2 regions of the Pantoea sp. X-Soil-TKNS-1211 genome follow, and region 2 is predicted to be linked to the other one. Evidence: predicted binding sites of a transcription regulator. Region 2 holds the regulator's gene; the other holds the start of a gene.
What was found. The regulator PhoB, encoded in region 2, activates phosphate uptake and scavenging genes when phosphate is short. The targets are predictions, from matches to a motif close to CTGTCATAAAACTGNCNNAT.
Positions count from the first base shown of each region.

Region 1: the regulator PhoB is predicted to act here: its motif matches at 2,108-2,127, upstream of phoA (alkaline phosphatase).

Region 1 is NZ_AP035953.1:2,620,356-2,628,388, forward strand. Features, by position in the region: gene AC6I8W_RS12540 (NUDIX domain-containing protein) at 149-571, shown strand; gene phoA (alkaline phosphatase) at 640-2,046, opposite strand; tRNA gene AC6I8W_RS12550 (tRNA-Ser) at 2,292-2,379, shown strand; gene phoH (phosphate starvation-inducible protein PhoH) at 2,491-3,279, opposite strand; gene putP (sodium/proline symporter PutP) at 3,941-5,425, opposite strand; gene putA (trifunctional transcriptional regulator/proline dehydrogenase/L-glutamate gamma-semialdehyde dehydrogenase) at 5,727-8,033, shown strand, end outside.
Region 2 is NZ_AP035953.1:1,034,098-1,042,130, reverse strand. Features, by position in the region: gene phoR (phosphate regulon sensor histidine kinase PhoR) at 1-914, opposite strand, end outside; gene phoB (phosphate response regulator transcription factor PhoB) at 929-1,618, opposite strand; gene sbcD (exonuclease subunit SbcD) at 1,815-3,032, shown strand; gene AC6I8W_RS04685 (SbcC/MukB-like Walker B domain-containing protein) at 3,029-6,556, shown strand; gene AC6I8W_RS04680 (DUF799 domain-containing protein) at 6,630-7,286, opposite strand; gene AC6I8W_RS04675 (DUF4810 domain-containing protein) at 7,283-7,642, opposite strand; gene AC6I8W_RS04670 (CsgG/HfaB family protein) at 7,654-8,033, opposite strand, start outside.

The sequences.
Region 1 (8,033 bases), 1.6 Mb from region 2:
GTTATACCTTAAGCTCGAATTTATTCTGGCTTTGATGTGCCACATTTATTCAATCGAAATAAAGCTTAAAAATAATATGTAATATTTTTGGCCTGCGTGAACAGGCTTGCTGCAACTTGCATTAATTATCCTCTGACTGGAAAGTGAAGTGAATCACGTTGAAAAGATGCCCGGCCTGGTTGGCCACCGTTTATTACTGCTGGCCGGAGTACGCATACTGTTGCAGCTTCGCAAAGATGGGAGTTGGGGGCTACCGGGAGGATGGTTGGAACCTGGGGAGTCACCGGAACAAACAGTGAAACGGGAAGCAAAAGAAGAAACTAATCTGGATGTGCATCGGATACAGCTGTTAGGTTACTTTTCCGGACCTGAATATACTTTTAGCCAGGAAAATAATAATAAAGCCAACAGGGTTACCGCCCTTTACCGGGTTGATGAATGGTCCGGGGTGATGATTCATGATCCGAGTGAAATTGAAGATCTGACCTTTTTCTCATCAGATGAATTACCCATAAATATGGCTGACGAATATCGCCGCTATATCCACTGTTACCTGACGCAACAGCCATAGTTGTTTTTTCTTCCCTTAAGTAAAAATCCACGCTGTCGCGTGGATTTTTTTGCCGGCCTGGCGCCAGGTTACTTAATGCCCATTGCATCCTTCAAGGTAAAAAACAGGTCGGTCTGATCGGTCAAACCCACGACATTCGCTGCATGAGGGCCATAAGCAGCAATACGCAGCTGAGTACCGGTATGCTCTTGTGAATCCTCTTCCGAGTTACCGTAACTGATGGTCATCACCGCACCATCTTTGGTGTTCAGTGCCTGGGTCAGACCCGGCGCTTTGGTGCCATTCTCAACGATCTGGCTGCTGTGTGCGTGGTCTGCCGTCACGACCACCAGGGTATTACCGTGCTCGCGGGCAAAAGCCAGTGCCTGCTGAACAGCTTCATCGAGATCCACCGTTTCACCGATCTGTCCGCAAGGATTCGCCGCATGGTCCTGTTTATCGATTGACGCTCCTTCCACCTGCAGGAAGAAGCCCTTGTCATTTTTGCTCAACAGGTCGAGCGCTTTTTTGGTCATCTGTGCCAGCGTTGGTGTACTTGCCGGACGCTCCTTATTGACTTCACAGGTCACCACCGGCTTATCCAGATTACCGTGATAGCTGGCTTTTGGCCCTTGCCAGCGCACCGGCATATTACCTTCAGAAAACAGCCCCAGTAGCGGTTTGCTCTGATCTGCCTGTTGAACGTCATTCATACCATCAAGATTATCCACCAGTTGGAAACCTCGTGCCTGTGCCTGTTCACGCAGAGTTTTACCCTGATACTCACCCGCTTTCGCCACTTCGCTGAAAGATTTCGCTCCGCCGCCCAATGTGACATCCGCGCGGGTTTTCAGCATTTGTTCAGTGATGGAACCTTTTCCGCCCTGCTCTAAAGCATTGGTCGGGCATAACTCGCTGGTTTTTTCCGGGCCATAACATTTGCGCGAGGTCACATGGGCGATCAGCGCCGCGGGTGTGGCATCCTGCAATTCAGCGGTTGAAACGTTACCGGTTGCCTTGCCAGCCGCTTTTGCCAGTTCCAGCAATGTGGTCTGATCTTTACCATTTACATCCACACCAATGGCACCATTGTAGGATTTGGTGCCCGTGGCCCAGGCCGTGGCAGACGCTGCGGAATCCGTGACGTAGTTTGGTTTGTGGGTTTTCTTATCCAGCGAATAGTGGGTGTATTGACCTGTTAAAGGCAATGCATCTATACCCGGGAAAAAGCCCCCTGCCCCCATCGCCTGATTGCGTGCTGCGGTGATTTCTGAATCCCCCATGCCATCGCCGATCAGCAGGATGATATTTTTTGCCGTGCTGTTACTGAGAGAGGCTTTAAGCGCTTCGGTTTGATCACCGCTCAGACGACGCGCACCACCGTGTTGCGTCAAATCACCGGTTGCAGCACGTGAGTAACTGTTCGCATCAGCAAATGTTGCTGTCGCGAACAATGAGGTGATCAGTGGAACCGTAATCAAAGGTATCTTTTTCATTTATAAGCATCCTTATTCACAAATATAACCAAATGTTTCCGCGGACAAGTCTGCGACAATGCCGTGACACTTTTGTGACTGATGCGCAATATTTTGATGACAGAATCGACTAAACGAACAAGGCTACCGCAATCCGCTCAGAGCTTAAGCGAATAGAAAAAAAGGAGAAAATAGAGCTTGACCCTTTTCGGCTAACTCCCTATAGTAGCGCCCCGTTGACCCGCTGAGGTTAACAAACAAAATGTGGTGAGGTGTCCGAGTGGCTGAAGGAGCACGCCTGGAAAGTGTGTATACGGCAACGTATCGGGGGTTCGAATCCCCCTCTCACCGCCATCATTCTGAAGAAGAGTCTGAACTAACGTTCAGACTTTTTTTTACCTGTATCATGCGTAGCGCACAAAAAAACCCGGCCTGAGCCGGGTTTTTTTATAGAGATCTCAATGGTTAACTGTAAGCATGTAGCGTACGCTGACACAAGGCTGAACGGACGCAGTCGTCTTTGCCGAAGCGGACCACACCGATCATCTCATCCTCTTCAAAGCGTCCCAATGCATCCGCGAGTCCTGATGTTGCACCGCGCGGCAAATCGCACTGGGTAATATCGCCGTTGACGATGACCGTCACGTTTTCACCCAGACGCGTCAGGAACATCTTCATCTGCGCAGCGGTGACGTTTTGTGCCTCATCAAGAATCACCACTGCATTTTCGAAGGTACGTCCACGCATGTAAGCGAAGGGCGCGATCTCTACCTTGCCGATTTCCGGGCGCAGGCAGTACTGCATAAAGGAAGAGCCAAGACGTTTAACCAGAACGTCGTAGACCGGTCGGAAATACGGGGCGAATTTCTCGGAAATATCTCCCGGCAGGAAGCCAAGGTCTTCATCCGCCTGTAGGACCGGGCGTGTTACGATTATCCTGTCGATATCCTTATGTATCAGGGCCTCAGCCGCTTTGGCTGCGCTAATCCAGGTTTTTCCGCAGCCCGCTTCACCGGTAGCGAAAATAAGCTGTTTCGTTTCTATGGCTTTGAGATAGTGCGCCTGAGCTTCATTTCTGGCTTCAATTGGTGAACTGTCGCGCACATCACGTGCCATGCCAATTGCATCCAACCCACCCATCTGCACCAGCGAAGTGACCGATTCTTCTTCACGCTGACGATGACTGCGAGAGTCATTACGAAGCACTCTGCGGGCTTCACGACGCGCTTTGATCACTGCTTTCTGTCTTCCCATAGTGGCACCTTACAGTTGGTTTCATTTATCGCCGCAGGATTGTCCCGCTGCGAAGACGTGAACGCTTTAGAGGTTGACGTGGCTTCCTTTAGAGCCGTTTCGAGCCATTGAGAATAGCGTGCAACAACGCGTAAGCGCTGCTACGCACCGGTAAGAAATATGAGATTGAAAAAGAACGATGTTTGAAAACTGAAGAGGAAACTTCCGAGGGAAGAAATCCCCCGCAGTATACTGCGTGTGTTGAAGGGTATTTACCTGTCCGTTGAAGGACCGAATCATGCGCGAACTCCAGTGACCTCAGCCACACATCTGACAACGCTTATGATTAAAATGCATCATATTTGCGGTAATTTGCAACACTAATTTTAACCGTCGACTAACAAAAAGTGACCACTGTCCGTGAGCAGGTCACACCTTAAATTAAATTTCCCTTATTTTTCAGATAAATGGTTAATTAGCTTCCAGCGCGAGTTTTTAGGAGGATTCGTAAATCACTGCGACCAGCCAATACGTCTTATAAACATCGGATATCTCCAATCCCTGTTAGCTGCTGCACCATCGGCATGTTCATTTATTAATCAACAGGGTGATGAGAGAAAAAGGATGGGTGCAAAACGTGCTACAAAAAAGCCCGCATCATATAATGATACGGGCTAAGTCGTTATTTGGTCAGATATTCGGTTTCTGCTGCGGCAAAGCGCTGTTGTGCTTCCTGTGATGGTGCCCGCCCCATCAGGCTTACGACCACAATCGCAATGCTGGCGAACAAGAATCCAGGAATGATTTCATACAGACCCAGCCAGGCATATTGTTTCCATACCAACACCGTGACAGCACCAATAATCATTCCGACCAGGGCGCCGTTACGCGTCATACGTTGCCAGCACACACCAAACAACACCACCGGACCAAAAGCCGCACCAAACCCTGCCCAGGCATAGCTAACCAGACCCAGTACACGGTTTTCCGGGTTTGCCGCCAGCGCGATGGCGATCAGCGCAATCACCAGCACCATCAGACGTCCAACCCATACCAGTTCTTTCTGGCTGGCATTTTTACGCAGAAAGCCCTTATAGAGATCTTCTGTCAGCGCACTGGAGCAGACCAACAACTGGCAACTCAAGGTCGACATCACGGCTGCCAGAATCGCCGACAGCAGGATACCGGCAATCCACGGGTTAAACAGGATACGCGTCAGTTCGATAAACACCCGCTCACCATTTTGGCTGACACCGCTCGCCTGCTCAGGATGGTTCTGGAAGTAAGCAATGCCAAAGAAACCGACCGCAACCGCACCCGCAAGGCATAGAATCATCCAGGTCATACCGATACGACGCGCGGTACGGATGGAGCGATGTGAATCTGCCGCCATAAAACGCGCCAGGATATGCGGCTGACCAAAATAACCCAGCCCCCAACCCAGCAGCGAGACAATCGCCACAAAATTCAAGCCTTTCAGCATATTGAGGTTTTCAAGACTTTTGGCTTCGATCACCGCCAGCGAGTCGGAGACGCCCCCCACTGCGACGATAACAATCACCGGCGTCAGGATCAGCGCGAAAATCATCAGGCTGGCCTGTACGGTATCGGTCCAGCTGACGGCAAGGAAGCCGCCGACCAGCGTATACAGAATGGTCGCGGCTGCACCAACCCACAGCGCAGTCTGATAATCCATGCCGAAGGTGCTTTCAAATAAACGAGCACCAGCCACCACACCGGAGGCACAGTAGATGGTGAAGAAGATGAGGATAATCAGCGCTGAGATCACGCGCAGAATCTTACTGTGATCCTCAAAACGGCTGGTAAAAAAGTCCGGCAGCGTCAGCGCATTATTGTGATACTCGGTCTGAACACGCAGGCGTCCGGCAACAATCTTCCAGTTCAGCCAGGCACCGAGGGTCAAACCAATGGCAATCCAGCTCTCGGAAATGCCCGACAGGAAAATCGCGCCCGGCAAGCCCATCAGCAGCCAGCCGCTCATATCTGATGCACCCGCCGAGAGCGCGGTTACCAGGCTGCCGAGACTGCGACCGCCAAGGATATAGTCATCAAAGTTTTTGGTTGAACGGTAAGCAACGAAACCAATCAACACCATCCCGAGGATATATACAACAAAAGTCACCAGCATCGGTGTACTGACACTCATTTCGTCTCTCCACTTGTTATTGGATCTCCATTTAGGCGCGGTATCCTGCCGCAAAGCGCCGCCAGGCACAATGCCTTTGATTACGCGGTGTTAGCGGCGATTCCCAGGTTGTGATCTCGGCAACAACGGGTTGCACCGGAATAAACAGCCACTCACAGAGTTGCAACCCTGGCGAGAATATTGCAGCAGTGGACCGGGTAACGACAGAACGCGCATTTAACACGGTTGCACAAAGTTGCAACATGAGTGATAGTGCAGGTCACTTCAGAACTCTCTCTACTCTTTTGAGGAACAGGACAGCATGGGAACCACCACGATGGGGGTGAAGCTCGATGAAGCGACCCGCGATCGCATTAAACTGGCAGCACAGAAGATCGATCGCACGCCGCACTGGCTGATTAAACAGGCAATCTTTAATTACCTGGCACAGTTGGAGTCAGGTGACTCTTTACCCGAAATTGCGGTGCAACTGGGTGAGGGTGCAACGGAAGAACACCCCGTGGAAGAGTCGGTGCAACCTTTCCTGGATTTTGCCGAACAGATTCTGCCTCAGTCAGTAACACGTTCAGCCATTACCGCCGCCTGGCGTCGCCCGGAAACCGATGCGGTGCCGATGCTGCTGGAGCAGGCACGCCTCCCTGCCCCGCTGGCGGAGAAAACACATCAGCTGGCCTATAACCTCGCCGAAAAATTGCGGCATCAAAAAGGTGCAACCGGGCGCGCCGGTATGGTGCAAAGTCTGTTGCAGGAGTTCTCGCTTTCTTCTCAGGAAGGGGTGGCATTGATGTGTCTGGCAGAAGCGTTGTTGCGTATCCCGGACAAACCCACGCGTGACGCGCTAATCCGTGACAAAATCAGCAATGGCAACTGGCAATCTCACCTTGGCCGCAGCCCATCAATGTTTGTCAATGCTGCTACCTGGGGCTTATTGTTCACTGGCCGTCTGGTTTCCACTCACAACGAAGCAAACCTGTCGCGTTCACTCAACCGCATCATCGGTAAGAGCGGCGAGCCGTTAATCCGCAAAGGCGTGGATATGGCGATGCGCCTGATGGGTGAACAGTTTGTCACCGGTGAAACCATCGCTGAAGCCTTAGCCAATGCACGCAAGCTGGAAGAGAAAGGTTTCCGTTATTCCTATGACATGCTGGGTGAAGCGGCACTGACCGCCAGCGATGCCAAAGCCTATCTGGTTTCTTATCAGCAGGCGATTCACGCCATCGGTAAAGCCTCTAATGGGCGTGGGATTTATGAAGGTCCGGGTATCTCTATTAAGCTGTCGGCGTTACATCCGCGCTACAGCCGCGCCCAGTATGATCGCGTGATGGAAGAACTCTACCCGACGCTAAAATCACTGACGCTGTTAGCCCGCTCTTACGACATCGGTATCAACATCGATGCCGAAGAAGCTGACCGCCTCGAACTGTCGCTCGACCTGCTGGAAAAGCTCTGCTTCGAACCAGAGCTGGAAGGCTGGAACGGGATCGGCTTTGTTATCCAGGCTTACCAGAAACGTTGTCCATTCGTGATTGATTACCTGGTCGATCTGGCGCAGCGCAGCCGCCGTCGCTTGATGATCCGCTTGGTGAAAGGGGCATACTGGGACAGTGAAATCAAGCGCGCCCAGATGGACGGTCTGGAGGGCTATCCGGTTTATACGCGCAAGGTGTACACCGATATCTCCTATCTGGCCTGTGCACGTAAACTGCTGGCGGTGCCAAATCTGATCTATCCGCAGTTTGCTACCCACAACGCTCACACCCTGGCGGCGATTTATCAGTTGGCGGGTAACAACTACTATCCCGGCCAGTACGAATTCCAGTGCCTGCATGGCATGGGTGAACCGCTGTACGAACAGGTGGTGGGTAAAGTGGCCGACGGCAAACTCAATCGTCCGTGCCGTATTTATGCGCCAGTGGGAACCCATGAAACCCTGTTGGCCTATCTGGTACGCCGTCTGCTGGAGAATGGTGCCAATACCTCATTTGTTAACCGCATCGCCGATACTTCGTTGCCGATTGATGAGCTGGTCGCTGACCCGGTGGCAGCGGTAGAGAAAATCGGCGCAAGTGAAGGCGCGGTGGGTCTGCCCCACGCCAAAATCCCGTTACCGCGTGAACTGTATGGGGAGAAGCGTGTTAACTCTGCCGGTCTCGATCTTGCCAACGAACACCGACTGGCGTCACTTTCCAGTGCTTTACTCAACAGCGCCAGCCAGCCGTGGCAGGCCCAACCGCTGATTGAAGGTGAGTTGGCGGTCGGCAGCAGCAACCCGGTACTCAACCCATCCGCCCCGGCTGATGTCGTAGGCAGCGTGCGTGAAGCCACCCCGCAAGAGGTCTCACAGGCGCTGGATGCGGCGGTGAATGCCGGTCCGATCTGGTTCGCTACCCCACCCCAGGAACGTGCCGCCATTCTGGAGCGCGCCGCTGAGATGATGGAAGGCCAGATGCAGCAGTTGATTGGCCTGCTGGTGCGCGAGGCGGGTAAAACCTATAACAACGCCATTGCCGAAGTGCGCGAAGCGGTGGATTTTCTTTATTACTATGCCGGTATGGTACGCGATGATTTCGACAACGAAACCCATCGTCCCCTTGGACCGGTGGTC
Region 2 (8,033 bases):
GTGTGGAAATGGATCTCATGACGTCCCTGGCTGAGGGTTTCCGCTTCGCGCTGCAACAACAACAGCATGGTCGGCACGTCTACCGTTTCTTTCATGTCGAGGGCCGGTGCCGCTTCAATGCGCGACAGCGTCAGCAGTTGCTTCACCAGGCTGTCCATGCGGCGCGTTTGCTCCGTCATGGTCTGCAACGCTTTGCTGCGTGAACGTTCATTCATCACCGAATCGTTCATCATCTCCAGATAACCCTGCAACACCGTCAGCGGGGTCCGCAGCTCATGGCTGACGTTGGCGAAGAAGTTACGTCGTGCACCCTCCAGTTGATGCATTTGCGTCACATCACGCGCCACCATCAGCCACTGACCTTCGCTGTAGGGCATCACGCGAAACTCCATATGGTGTTGATTATTCAGCACCAGCGTCAGCGGCCTATTAAAGTCGCGCTGACGAATATAGCGGGAGAATTCAGGGTAGCGGAGCAGGTTAAGGATGTTCTGACCATTGTCTTCCGGCCAACGCAGACCGAGGTGCTGCTGCGCCAGACCGTTACACCAGAAAATGATGCCCTCTTCGGTGGTGAGCACCACCGCATCCGGCAGCGATTCCGCACCACTGCGAAAGCGTTTGATCAGGTTTCCCAATTCGCGACGACGACGACGATTACGCAGCTGCATTTGATACAGCCCATAGAACAGCGGTTCCCAGCTGGCACGTCCGCCGGGTGGTGTCATGGAACGGTCAACCCACAACCAGTGCGACAAGCGCATCAGGTTGCGGAAATGCCACAGCAGTAGGCCCAGCACGGTGATCAGCAGCAGCCAGGGGAGATAACCAAATACCAGACCGATAATCAGTGCCGGCAGACAGACCAGCACCAGTTCGGTCAATAATCTCTTCCAGGAGAGTCGTTCCAGCACGGTAAAGACTCCGTTCAGTAGCGGGCAGAGAAACGATACCCTGTTCCGCGTACGGTTTGTACCATGCGATCGTGGCCGGAGACCTCCAGCGCTTTACGTAAACGACGGATATGTACATCGACAGTACGATCCTCGACATACACATTGGTGCCCCAGACGTGGTTCAGCAGCTGTTCGCGGCTGTAAACGCGTTCCGGGTGGGTCATAAAGAAGTGCAGCAACTTGTATTCAGTCGGTCCCATTTCCAGCGGCGTGGTTTCGGACATCACGCGGTGTGAGGACGGGTCGAGGCTCAGCCCCTGCATCTCAATCACCTCTTCCACCGCCATCGGTGAAATACGGCGCATCACCGCTTTGATACGTGCCATCAACTCTTTCGGTGAGAAAGGTTTGGTGATGTAATCATCAGCGCCCACTTCCAGACCGCGCACACGATCTTCCTCTTCACCGCGCGCAGTCAGCATCATCACCGGAATATCACGCGTCATCGCTTCACGTTTCAGATGCTTAATAAACTGGATACCGCTGCCTCCGGGTAACATCCAGTCCAGCAAAATCAAATCAGGCCAGGGTTCGATCAGCTTCCCCACTGCGCTGTCATAATCTTCCGCCTCAATCGGCTGGTAATCGTTCTGTTCCAGCACGAAACATAACATTTCACGGATGGGAGCTTCGTCTTCCACAACCAAAATGCGCTTAGCCATTATTACTCCTGCTGATATGACGGCTGTCACTGGGATTTGCGGCGCCATTATGCGTCAGTTTTATGACACTTTTATGAAAAACGCATCCCTGAATATTTAGTTAAAAAACAGAAATGTGACAGCGACGAGGCGAATTTTTTTCTTTCGCGATGAAGCCGTTATAATTGCCCATCGCTTTAACTGGCAGGGAGCATCCATGCGCATCATTCATACGGCGGACTGGCATTTGGGCCAGTTCTTTTACAGCAAAAGTCGCGCAGCTGAACATCAGGCGTTTCTCGACTGGCTGCGACAGCAAATTGAACAGCATCAGGTGGATGCGCTGATTATCGCCGGTGACCTGTTTGACACCGGTTCGCCGCCCAGCTATGCCCGTGAAATGTTTAACCGTTTTGTCGTCGCGTTACAGGGTAGCCAGTGCCAGCTGATTGTGCTGGCCGGTAACCATGATTCGGTGGCGACGCTGAATGAATCGCGCGAACTACTCGCCTGCCTCAATACCCAGGTGATCACCAGCGCTACGCCGCAGGGCGAGCAGCAGGTGCTGACCCTGAAGCAGAGAGACGGTACGCCAGGCGCGCTGCTGTGTGCCATTCCCTATCTGCGCCCGCGCGATATTCTGCGCAGCCAGGCCGGACAGTCCGGGCGGGAAAAGCAGCTGTCGCTGCTGGAAGCCATCGAACAGCATTATCAGCACTGCTTTGCGGCCGCCGAGGCGCAACGCGCGGCGCTGAGTGGTACACTGCCGATTATCGCCACTGGTCATCTCACCACCGTCGGCGTCACCAAAAGCGACTCGGTACGTGATATCTACATCGGCACGCTCGACGCCTTTCCGGCGCAGGCGTTTCCCGCCGCCGATTACATCGCCCTCGGCCATATTCACCGCGCGCAGCGCATTGCCGACAGCGATCATATTCGTTACAGCGGCTCGCCGATCCCGCTCAGCTTTGATGAGCTGGGCCGCGATAAAAGCGTATTTCTGCTCGATTTCACTACCGGTCTCGATGCGGTAACGCCGTTGACGATCCCATTGTTCCAGCCGATGCAGATGCTAAAAGGTTCGCTGGCGGACATCGAACAACAGTTGGCCGCGTTTAAAGATAAAGATAGCGAGCTGCCGGTCTGGCTGGATATTGAAATCACCACCCAGGAACACCTCAGCGATTTACAGCGCCGCGTGGAGCAACTGACGGAAAATTTACCGGTAGAGGTGCTGCTGGTCCGCCGCAGTCGTGAGCAGCGCAGCCACAGCCTGGCACGGCTGGATAACGAAACCCTGAGCGAGTTACAGGTTGAGGAGGTGTTTGCGCGCCGTCTGGCGCTCGAGGAAGATCTGGATGATGAGCAGGCTGCCCGGCTCACCCAGCTGTTCCGCACCACCCTTGCTGCGCTGGAGACCCCCTCGGCATGAAAATCCTGACGTTACGCTTTAAAAACCTCAACGCCCTGCGTGGAGAATGGTTTATCGATTTCCGGCGCGAGCCATTTGCCAGTAACGGTTTGTTCGCCATCACCGGCGCCACCGGTGCCGGTAAAACCACCCTGCTCGATGCTATCTGTCTGGCGTTGTATCACCAGACACCGCGCCTCGGCGTGCTGTCGCAAACCCAGAATGAACTGATCACCCGTGATACCGCCGAATGCCTCGCCGAGGTGGAGTTTGAGATCAAAGGCGAAGCGTGGCGTGCCTTCTGGAGCCAGAACCGCGCCCGTGGTCAGGCCGATGGCAAATTGCAGGCACCGCGCGTCGAGCTGGCGCGCTGTGCCGACAACCAAATCGTCGCCGATAAAGTGGGCGACAAACTGAAGTTGATCGAAACATTATCCGGCCTCGACTTTGCCCGCTTTACCCGTTCGATGATGCTGTCGCAGGGACAATTCGCCGCCTTTCTGAACGCCAAACCGGGCGAGCGAGCCGAACTGCTGGAGGAACTGACCGGCACCGAGATTTACGGACAAATCTCGATGCAGATTTTTGAGCGTTACAAAGGCGCACGTGCCGATCTTGATACCCTGCGCGCGCGCGCCGGGGGCATGTCGCTGCTGGATGAGGTGCGCCGGGCAGAGCTGGCAAGTCAGTTGGAGCAACTCAATGCTGCCGAAACCACCCTGAATCAGCAACTGACCTCCACACAGCAGCAACAACAGTGGCTGAGCCAGTCACAACAGTTGGCTGAGGAGCAGCAGCAGGCGCAACAGGCGATGCAGACGGCAGAAAACGCGTGGCAACAGGCTGCCCCAGAACGCCAACGGCTGGCACGCGCCGAACCCGCGGAAAAATTGCGCGATAAACTGCAACAACGCACCCAACTGCAACAGGAAAGTATCGCCATAGCGCAGCAGTACCAACAGGTGCAGCGACAACAACAGCAGGCGCTCGCAGCGCAGCAACAAGGCGAAACCCACTACCAGGCAGCGCAACAGGCGCGCGAACAGGCGCAGAACGCGCAGCAGCAACTGGAAACACTGCTGACGGAGCAGGTCATCCCACTCGATCAACAGCTCGCCTCTCTGCAACAACAGATCGGTGATCAGCAGCGCGAGGCCGCTGCGCAGCAGCACCTGGTACAGAACAGCAGCACCGCACTCAGCCAGCAACAACAGGAGAGTGAACGCTTACAACAACTCTGGGATGAGCAGCAACAATGGCGTAGCCAGGAGACCAGCGTGGCTGGCTGGGGTGAACACCTCACACGCTGGCAGTCCGATATCACCCGGCTGGATGAACGTGAGCAGACCATCACCCAGTTGCGCAACCAGCAACAGCAGCAGCAACAGCAGCTCGACCAGCTCCAACAGGCTTTTGCTGCCCGCCAACAGGCGCTGCCAGCAGCGCCACCGGCTATCGATCAGGTGCGGGATGCATTGGCGCAACATCAGGCACAACGTGCGTCCCGCCAGCAGCTGACCCTGCTGGCCGCGCAGTGGCGCTCGCTCCAGCCGCAGCAGCAACAGCGCCAGCAGAAATTGCAGGCATTAACCCAGCAATATCAGGCCGAAGAACAGGTTTTACAGGCGCTGCGCGAGGAGTGGAAGCGCATCAATCAAGCGCGACTTGATGTGCAGAAAATCTGTGATTTGGAACTTACCATCGCCCGCCTGGCGGATGAACGCGCCCGGTTACAGCCAAACCAACCCTGCCCTTTATGCGGCTCCTGCCAACATCCGGCCATCGAAGAATATCGACAGTTGGAACCCGGTGAAAATCAGCAGCGGCTGGTCGCACTGCAACACCAGGAGACGCAGCTTAAAGAATCCGGCACTGCCAAAGGTGAGCAGCAGCGGCTGTCACTGCTGCAACAGCAGGCGTTGCAGCAGGAACTCAAGGATATCGGGCAACAACTCAGCTCGCTGACTGAGCAGTGGCAACGGCTGACCGGTGAGCTGGCGCTCACCTGCACGCTGGAGCAGCAGGACGATGTTAGCCGCTGGCAACAGCAGCAGGATCAGCAGGAAAACCAGCTACGGGAGTGGCTGGAACATCTACAGCAGCAACAGTTGGCGCAGCAGCAGATTACCAGTGCTCAGCAGGCGTTAAACGATCTCAGCCAGCGCAGCGGCACTGAGCACGCTGCGTGGCAGCAATTAAGTCAGCAACTGGAACAGCAACTGGCACAACATCAGCTCACCCTGCCCGCCCGCGATGTGCGTGACGGCTGGTTGAACACGCTGCAACTACGCTGGCAGAAATGGCAAGAGAGTGAGCAGTTACTTACCACCTTGCAACCGCAGCTGATGAAAGCCGACAGCGAACGTCACAACCAGCAACAGAATCTTGCGCGTGAACAGCAACGGCTGGAGGCACTCCAACAAACACTCAGCGCGTTACAACAGCAAAGCACTGAACAACAACAGCGTCGTCAGCAACTGTTTGGCGCTCGTCAGGTGCAGGCCGAACGTCAGACGCATCAGGCCGCGCTGCAATTGTGCGAACAGGAGCTGACGCAGCAATTACAGAACTGGCAGCAGGCACAAAGCACCGTGCACAGCCTGAACGGCCAGCGCGCGCAACTTGAGCAGCAGCAACTGGCGCAAACCGCACGTCAGGAGGCGGCAGAAAGCGACTTCCTCAGTGCCTTGCAGCACAGCGATTTTGCCGACGAAGCCGCGCTACGTGCCGCTTTGCTTGATGTTGCTGAAGTTGAGCCACTGCGGCAGCGTTTACAGGCGCTGGAGCAACAACGCCAACAGCAAACCACGCTGAACCAGCAACTGGCGCAACGGTTAATTGCCCATCAACAACAACGTCCGGCGGAACTGAGCGATGAACTGGCGGCAGAGGTCGGCCCCCGGCTGGAAAACCTGCGCATGGCGTTACGCGACAATGCCCGCCAGCAAGGCGAGGCACAGCAGCAGCTGTCCAGCGATGCCCGACTGCGTGAGCAGCAGCAATCGCTGCTGGCGCAAATCGACAGCCACGAAGCGGAACTGACACAATGGAGCCAACTCAACGAGTTAATCGGTTCAGCTAAAGGTGACAAATTCCGCCGTTTCGCCCAGGGATTAACCCTCGATCACCTGGTGTGGCTGGCTAATCGTCAGCTCGATCGCCTGCATGGCCGTTATCTGTTGCAGCGTCGTGCCACGGATGAACTGGAGCTGGATGTGGTGGATACCTGGCAAGCCGATGCCACTCGCGACACTCGCACACTGTCCGGTGGCGAGAGTTTTCTGGTGAGTCTGGCGCTGGCGCTGGCGTTATCCGACCTCGTCAGCCACAAAACCCGCATCGAATCGCTGTTCCTCGATGAAGGCTTTGGCACGCTGGATGCCGAAACGCTCGACACCGCGCTGGACGCCCTTGATGCATTGAATGCCAGCGGTAAAACCATTGGTGTCATCAGCCATGTGGAAGCAATGAAAGAGCGCATCCCGGTGCAGATTAGGGTGCGCAAAATGAACGGGCTGGGTTACAGCAAGCTGGAGTTGCCGTAGCGGCGCGATTTATCGCGCGCCTTTCCGTCGGTGCACAGAAAACAGCGCGATAAATCGCGCTGCTACGACTATCTTAACGTGTTACCGACAACGGACGACGCGGACCTGCCAACAGGCCGCCATCTTCGTTCTGTGCCAGCAGACGTACGCTGGTAACACCGGCAACGGTGTGCGCTTTATCGGTGACGTTATTGGCGATCTGTTTCACCGCCGCCGATACCAGAATGCCGATGATGCCGCCACTGTTGTTGTTACCATTTTCGCCATCATTGGCGGTGGCACTGCCTTCCCACAGTTGCTTACCGGTGCGCAGATCCACCAGGCGTGCCGAAGCGCTCACCATGGTGTTGCTGTCGACCACTAAATAACGCGTACCGTAATCGGTAATCGAAATGTAGAGCGCGCTGTCAGCGTGGAAAATATCGTGCAGACGTTTGGTGCTGACCGCCTGAACATCATGACCGTTGGTCAAACCGTTCTGCTGGAACGTCTCTTCCACCACCGCCACCGGGAACACGTAGTAACCCGCTTCCGCTAACGGCTGCGTCACCAGCGAGGTGAAGCTGTGGGCCGCATTGACATCCGGTGCTTTGTTATCCGCAGGTAACACCAGAATCGATGCCGGTTTACTGGCGCGGAACGCGCTGTAATCATACGGTTTTTTATGTGGCGCACAGCCGGTCAGCAGCAGAGCGGTCAGCACGGCGAAACCTGCAATCAGTTTTTTCACTGGGTTGCTCCTTGTTTTTTACTCATCAAAAAATCCATATACGGGGCCGATTCCGGGAACAGCTGCTTTTCCGCCGCAAACTGGCTGAACGCTTTGTCGGTTTGACCGGTCTGAGCATAGAGCAGACCCAATTGGGCATGCAGGCCAGGTGCCACCGGCTTATTCACCGAACGGGCTTTTTCGATATCCAGATTCAGCGCATCAATCTGCTGTGCCGGATCTTTATCTTTTTGGTAGTAGCTATAGATCTGCTGCTGGTAGTCACCCCAATAGTAGAGTGGTTCCGGCCCTTTCGGCGCACAGCCAGCCAGCACACCCGCTGCGATCAGCGCAGCGCTCAGTTGTATCAATTTCATCGGGAATATCCTTATTTCGCCGGACGCCATGCGCCGCTGGTAATGCCGTCAACCAGGTGATCGACCGCTTCACGGATCGCCAGATCCATCACTTTGCCATTCAGGGTTGAGTCGTAACTGGTGGTGCCACCAAAACCAATCACTTCGCGGGCAGAAAGCTGGTATTCACCTGCGCCCTGCGCGCTATACACCACTTCAGAAGTGGTGACGTCCACCACGTTGAGGTTCACCTTGGCGTAAGCGACCTGGGTTTTTCCACGTCCCAGAATGCCCCACAGCTGCTGGTCGCCCACTTCTTTACGGCCAAATTCGGTGATATCACCGGTGATGATGTAGTTGGCACCTTTGATATTTTGCTGGCTGTGCTTGAAGTTAGCTTCCTGTTGCAGCT